DNA from 3 places in the Bradyrhizobium sp. 2S1 genome. Region 3 is predicted to be linked to each of the others. Evidence: predicted binding sites of a transcription regulator. Region 3 holds the regulator's gene; each other region holds the start of a gene.
What was found. The regulator LexA, encoded in region 3, represses DNA repair genes until DNA is damaged. The targets are predictions, from matches to a motif close to TGTTCNNNNTGTGTTCNG.
Positions count from the first base shown of each region.

Region 1: HAP54_RS09810 (DNA recombination protein RmuC) is a predicted target of LexA. The motif match lies at 1,226-1,243, and genes of this name have one in related genera.
Region 2: HAP54_RS21310 (ribonuclease T2 family protein) is a predicted target of LexA. The motif match lies at 1,014-1,031, and genes of this name have one in related genera.

Region 1 is NZ_CP147717.1:2,051,249-2,053,511, forward strand. It holds gene fmt (methionyl-tRNA formyltransferase) at 1-420, opposite strand, end outside; gene def (peptide deformylase) at 577-1,104, opposite strand; gene HAP54_RS09810 (DNA recombination protein RmuC) at 1,275-2,263, shown strand, end outside.
Region 2 is NZ_CP147717.1:4,515,601-4,517,863, reverse strand. It holds gene HAP54_RS21320 (hypothetical protein) at 2-301, opposite strand; gene HAP54_RS21315 (hypothetical protein) at 466-960, shown strand; gene HAP54_RS21310 (ribonuclease T2 family protein) at 1,075-1,761, shown strand; gene HAP54_RS21305 (hypothetical protein) at 1,845-2,123, opposite strand; gene HAP54_RS21300 (23S rRNA (adenine(2030)-N(6))-methyltransferase RlmJ) at 2,070-2,263, shown strand, end outside.
Region 3 is NZ_CP147717.1:7,559,303-7,561,565, reverse strand. It holds gene glp (gephyrin-like molybdotransferase Glp) at 1-845, shown strand, start outside; gene lexA (transcriptional repressor LexA) at 1,078-1,782, shown strand; gene HAP54_RS35670 (hypothetical protein) at 2,125-2,263, shown strand, end outside.

The DNA.
Region 1 (2,263 bases), 5.2 Mb from region 3:
CTTCATCACCATCACGCCGCTCTCGGCGTCGCCTGCCATGATGGCGCGGTTGATCGGCGCGGCGCCGCGCCAGCGCGGCAGCAGCGAGGCGTGCAGGTTGAAACAGCCGAGCTTCGGCGCATCGAGAATCGCCTGCGGCAGGATCATGCCATAGGCGACGACGACGGCGGCATCCGCGTCATGCGCGCGGAATTCCTCGAGCGCCTCCGGCGTCTTCAGCGTTTTCGGCGTCAGCACGGGAATGCCGAGGCGGCGCGCTTCTTGCTCGACCGGCGTCGGCTGCAACTGCAGGCCGCGTCGTCCGCCCGGCTTCGGCGCACGGGTGTAGACGGCGGTGACCTCATGGCCATGGGCCACGAGTTCCAGCAGCGTCGGCACCGCGAAATCGGGCGTGCCCATGAAGATCAGGCGGAGCGGCATCAACAGCACTCGCTGCGTTCCCTCCCCCCTTGTGGGGGAGGGTTAGGGAGGGGGGTAGCCGCAACGGCGGTGCTTGCGGCTACCCCCCTCTCCGGCTCTCCCCCACAAGGGGGGAGAGGGCGCATCGCACAAGCGGAAACGCTGTTCACGCTACACTCACTCCGCCGCGCGCTTGGCGGCCTTCTCGAATTTCTTGAAGACGCGGTCGCGCTTCAGCTTCGACAGATAGTCCACGAACAGCACGCCGTTGAGGTGGTCGATCTCGTGCTGGATGCAGGTGGCGTAGAGCCCCTCGGCATCCTCTTCATGCACCTTGCCGTCGAGGTCGGTGAAGCGCAGGCGCACCCGCGCCGAACGCTCGACCTCCTCGTAATATTCGGGGATCGACAGGCAGCCCTCTTCGTAGACCGACAGCTCTTCCGAATGCGAAATGATCTCCGGATTGATGAACACCCGCGGCTGCGGCGTGGTCTCGCCGTTCTCGTCGCGCTTGGCGAGGTCCATGGTGATCAGCCGCAGCGGCTGCGCGACCTGGATTGCCGCGAGCCCGATGCCGGGCGCGTCATACATGGTCTCGAGCATGTCGTCGGCGAGCTTGCGGATCTCCGGCGTCACCTTCTCGATCGCCTTCGACACCAGCCGCAACTGCTTGTCCGGCAGAATGATGATTTCTCTGATAGCCATGGCCGCGATTTAAGCTGCGGGCATGATGCGGTCAATGCGTTCAGGAACCCCTTAAGGCGGCCTTAACCACGTTTCTTTACACAGCGTTAACCAGGAAAATTAAGGGACCGTTTACCATAAATGTTCCCTTTTCGTTCGGCGACGACGCCGAATCGGCTACAACGGCTGGCATGAACGAGATTCTCCTCACGCTTGGCGACCTCCCGGTCCGCGTCTCCGACGCGTTGATCGGGCTTGGCGCGCTGGTGCTGCTGCTGCTGCTGGCCATCGCGGTGGTGATCGCGCGCGCCAGCCGGCGCAGCGCGGAACTGGCGATGGCCCAGGCCATTCGGGCCGACGAGCTGGAGGAGCGGCTCGCCGACATGCTGCGGGCCCAGAGCGAGGCCTCAGGACGGGTCGATGCGATGGGGCAGGCGCTGGCCGGCCGCCAAGCCGAGATGGCCCGTGCCGTCAACGAGCGGCTTGACACGGTGACCCACCGGGTCGGCCAGTCGATGGAACAGACCACGCGCAACACGATGGATTCGCTGCGCGTGCTGCACGAACGGCTCGGCATCATCGACCACGCCCACAAGAAGCTCAACGAGCTCACCACCCAGGTCACGACGCTGCGCGACGTGCTTGCCAACAAGCAATCCCGCGGCGCGTTCGGCCAGGCGCGGATGGAGGCCATCGTCCAGGACGGCATGCCGAAGGGCTCGTTCGAGTTCCAGCACACGCTGACCACGGGCAAGCGGCCGGACTGCGTGGTGTTCCTGCCCGACCAGCGCCCGCTCTGCATCGACGCGAAATTCCCGCTGGAGGCCATGACCGCGCTGCACGATGCGCGCAGCGACGAGGAGCGCAAATTCGCCAGCCAGCGGCTGCGCGCCGACGTGCTGAAGCATGTCAGCGACATCGCGGAGAAGTACCTGATCCCCGGCGAGACCCAGGACACCGCGCTGATGTTCGTGCCGTCGGAATCGGTCTATGCCGAAATCCATGACGGCTTCGACGACGTGATCCAGAAGGCCTATCGCGCCCGCGTCGTGCTGGTATCGCCCTCGCTGCTGATGCTGGCGATCCAGGTGATGCAGCAGATCCTGAAGGACGCCCGCATCCGCGACGCCGCCGACCAGATCCGCAACGAGGTGATGCATCTCGGCGACGACCTCGGCCG
Region 2 (2,263 bases), 3.0 Mb from region 3:
CTCAGTAGAGCGTGCGCACCGGCCTCTCGGCCGCGCCGTAGGGCACCCAGCGGCAGGCAAAGGAGAGATAGCCACCCGGATAGCGCTGCACCGCAAGGAACTTCACCACCTTGCCGTAGGAGGCGCAGTGATCGACGGCGAGCTGCCGGGCGTCGCTCTGGACCGCCAGCGTATAGGCGATAATACCGCCGGTATCATTGCCCTTGAACGGCGGCACCGGCTGCAACCAATCGGCCCGCGCCGGTACAACGGCCAGCATCCCGCAAACGGCAACCAGGCACGCGGCCAATTTCCTTCGCATCGCAGACTCCATTTCGCTTGAAGCAACATAGAGTGCGCCGGCCACCGTGAAAAGAACGAGCCGGCCGCTAGAAGTGGACTTCTCTGCAGGTGTTGCCGCGCTGCACTTGACCTTGCCGGGGCTTCGCGGCACCGTCCGCGCATCGGATCATCGGGTGGATTCCCATGCGCAACCTGTTCAACTCCCGCAATAAACTCGGCCAAAAGCTTGGCCTCGGCGCCGCACTCGTGGTCGGCCTGCTGGCTTTCGGGGGTACGGCCGAGGCCGCCAATCCGTTCGAGCTGAATTTCTGGCTGTCCGGCCCGCGCTATGACGGCAATGTGGCGCCCTGCGAGAGGGCGCTGAGGGTCATCAGCGAGCAATTCCAGGAAAAGGAAGCCACTTTCTGGAATTCGCCGCTCGTGATCACCGGCTTCAACCGGATCCACGAAACCGCCTTCCGCCCTTGGCAGGCCGACAATATTCCGCGCCGCTATTGCTCGGGCGACGTGATGTTGAGCGACGGCAAGGTGCGCGGCGTACACTATTCGATCATCGAGGACGGCGGCTTTGCCGGTGTCAGCGACTCTCTCAGCCTCAGCCCGGGCGTCGAATGGTGCGTGACCGGCCTCGATCGCAACTGGGCCTACAACCCGTCCTGCAAGGCCGCCCGGCCCTGATCTCCGACCAGATTGCTGACAGCAGAAGCCGCCGCCATTCAGACGGCGGCTTCTGTTCTTGAAATGTTCCGGTGGCCTGCTAGGCTCCGGGCGGTCGAGTGAGGGGAGCGTTTGATGCCGCGGTTGGTCACAATTTCCCGACTTCTGATTTCGATTGCCTTTGTTCTATGCGGTGCGGTGGGGGCCTCGGCCCAGGATCGCCGCCAGAATGCGCCGGGTGAGTTCGATTTCTACGTATTGTCGCTGTCGTGGTCGCCTTCGTTCTGCGAGGCGGCGAGCGAGCGCGGCAACAATGGCCGCGGCACGCAGGCCCAGTGCAGCGGGCGGCCGTATTCCTTCGTGGTCCACGGCCTGTGGCCGCAATATGAGCGGGGCTTTCCCGAATACTGCCAGCGGCCCTCGCCGCGGCTCGCCCGCAACATCATGACCTCGATGCTCGACCTGATGCCGGCGCCCGGGCTGATCTACAACGAGTGGGACAAGCACGGCACCTGCTCCGGCCTCGGCGAGCGGGCCTATTTCGAAGCCATCCGCAAGGCCCGCGCTGCGGTGAAGATCCCCGAGGAATTCCTGCAATTGTCGGAGCCGAAGACGATCGCGCCCGACGAGCTGGAGGCGGCGTTCATCAAGGTCAATCCGGGACTCAGCAGCTCGGCGATCGCGGTGACCTGCGACAGCAGGCGGCTCAGCGAGGTGCGGATCTGCCTCAGCAAGGACCTGCAATTCCGTTCCTGCGAGGAAACCGACCGCCGCGCCTGTCGCCGTGATCAGGTGCTGATGCCGCCGGTTCGCGGCGGCTAGCGCGTTTTCGAGCGAACTGGGCACCGGTTCGCGTGAAGAAAATGCGTCAAAACAGGAAGCTGGAGCTTCGGTTCTGATCTCAATCAGAACCGAACATGCTCCAGCCCATCGCTTCCCGTCATTGCGAGCAACTCGCGACAAAATTGCAGGGCAATTTTGCGCTGAAGCGACGACTTGTCCGCCGCAGCCTCGGCGAAGGCGGAGGCAATCGATACTTTCTCGTGGTGAGATGGATTGCTTCCGCCTACGCTCCCCGAGCTTCGGCGGACAAGTCGCTCCCCCCGCAATGACGTGGTAATTGCTATCCCATGAACTACCGTCACGCCTTTCACGCCGGCGGCTTTGCCGATGTCATCAAGCACATCGTGCTGGTGCGCATGCTCACCTATCTGCAGGAAAAGCAGGCGCCGTTCCGCGTCATCGACACCCATGCCGGCGCCGGGCTCTATGACCTGACATCGAGCGAAGCGCAGCGCAGCGGCGAATGGCTCACCGGCATCGC
Region 3 (2,263 bases):
CCGAGGCAGCGAGCCCGGGACGGCACATCCGCCCGGCCGGCGTCGACTTCCGTGAGGGCGACCTGCTGCTCAACGGCGGCAGCCGCCTGTCCGACCGCGCGCTCTCGCTCGCGGCCGCCATGAATTATCCGGAACTCGCGGTGCGCCGCCGCCCGAAGGTCGCGGTGCTCGCCACCGGCGACGAACTGGTGATGCCGGGCTCCCAGCCCGGCCCCGGCCAGATCGTCTATTCCAACGGCTATGCGCTGCGTGCGCTGGCGCGCGCCGAAGGCGCCGAGACCGTCGATCTCGGGGTGGCCGCCGACACGGTGGCCGCGACCACGGCCGGTATCCGCCGGGCGCGGGAGGCCGGCGCCGACATCCTGATCACGACCGGCGGCGCCTCGGTCGGCGACCACGATCTGGTCAAGCAGTCGCTGGAGGCCGAGGGCGTCGCGATGGCGTTCTGGCGGATCGCGATGCGGCCCGGCAAGCCGATGATGCACGGCCGGCTCGGGGCCATGCGGGTGATCGGCCTGCCCGGCAATCCGGTGTCGTCCTATGTCTGCGCCTTCCTGTTTCTGGTGCCGTTGATTCGGGCTTTGAGCGGCCGGAACACGATCCATCATGTCCGCACGACCGCCCTGCTCGGCCGCGACCTCGCCGCCAACGACCAGCGCGAGGACTATCTGCGCGCGCGTCTCGAGGAGCGCCAGGACGGCGCGCTGATCGCCACGCCGGTGATGCAGCAGGATAGTTCGCTGCTCGGGAATCTCGCTGCGGCGCGGGCACTTCTGGTACGTCCGCCGTTTGCGCCCGGCGCCGCCAAGGGCAGCGAATGCGAGATCCTCACACTGCCCGACTGAGGTTTTCGCGGGCTGCCGATTGCGCGCCGCCTGATGCGTTCACCGGAAATTAAGTGGTTGCGGAACACATATCGAACATATAGTGTCCGTTCATGATTTGTTTCGAGTACTGGTGTCTACAATCGGGAAGCCGCTAGGGAGCATTGCGCTCCCGAGATCAGGCCCCGTCTGAAAGGCCCCACCTGAAGAGTCTCGGAATCGAACGACGCTATCAACCGGGGGAATGCTCGAGATGCTCACGCGCAAACAGTACGAACTTCTGCGTTTCATCAATGAACGTCTGAAAGAGGCCGGCGTGCCGCCCTCCTTCGACGAGATGAAGGATGCGCTCGACCTGCGCTCGAAGTCCGGTATACACCGCCTGATCACTGCGCTGGAGGAGCGCGGCTTCATCCGCCGCCTGCCCAACCGCGCCCGCGCCATCGAGGTCATCAAGCTGCCCGAACTGGCCGCCGGCGGCGGCAACGGTCGCCGCGGCTTCACGCCGAGCGTCATCGAAGGCACCCTCGGCAAGCGCAGCAGCACGCCGCCGATCGCCGAGGACGACGGCAACCGTCCGGTCGCCGTCCCCGTGATGGGCCGGATCGCGGCGGGTACGCCGATCGAGGCGCTGCAGACCCGCAGCCACACCATCAGCGTGCCGCCCGATATGCTCGGCTCCGGCGAGCACTATGCGCTGGAAGTGCGCGGCGATTCCATGGTCGACGCCGGCATCCTCGACGGCGACATGGCGCTGATCCAGCGCAACGACGTCGCCAACACCGGCGACATCGTGGTGGCGCTGATCGACGAGGAGGAAGCCACCCTGAAGCGCTTCCGCCGCCGCGGTGCATCGATCGCGCTCGAGCCGGCCAACACTGCCTATGAAGTGCGCATCCTGCCGCCGAACCGGGTCCGCATCCAGGGCAAGCTGATCGGGCTGTATCGCAAATACTGACGGCGGCGGAGCATGATCCGGAAAAGTGCGGAGCGGTTTTCCGAAAAGATCATGCTCGAACAGACATATGGAGCGGGATGACGATTCGAAGAAAAGTCATCCCGATCCGGGAACGAGCAACAGATCGGATCGTTCCTTGGAAGATAGTGCGACGTGCGGACCACCTAGGATGCGCCCTGATACCTCTCGCGCATTGTAGCGCGTTTGTGATTGAGGCGTTCGACGGCCAGTCGTACAATCGCCCAGAAACGAGCAGACACTCGTTTGCTATCGTCCACTCTGGTAGAGGCCTGCGCCTCAAGGAGAGGCACGGGTCGCTACCTCGAAAAGAGGAGCCATCCGATGTGTGACTATAGTCTGCACGCCGTGGCATCGCGCCCCGCCATTGTCGGAGAGACGCTGATCACCACGACTTTCCGCGGCACGTCGACCCGCGGCTTTGCTTCGGAGAACGATCCCACTGTCGCGGTCTGCATGCTGC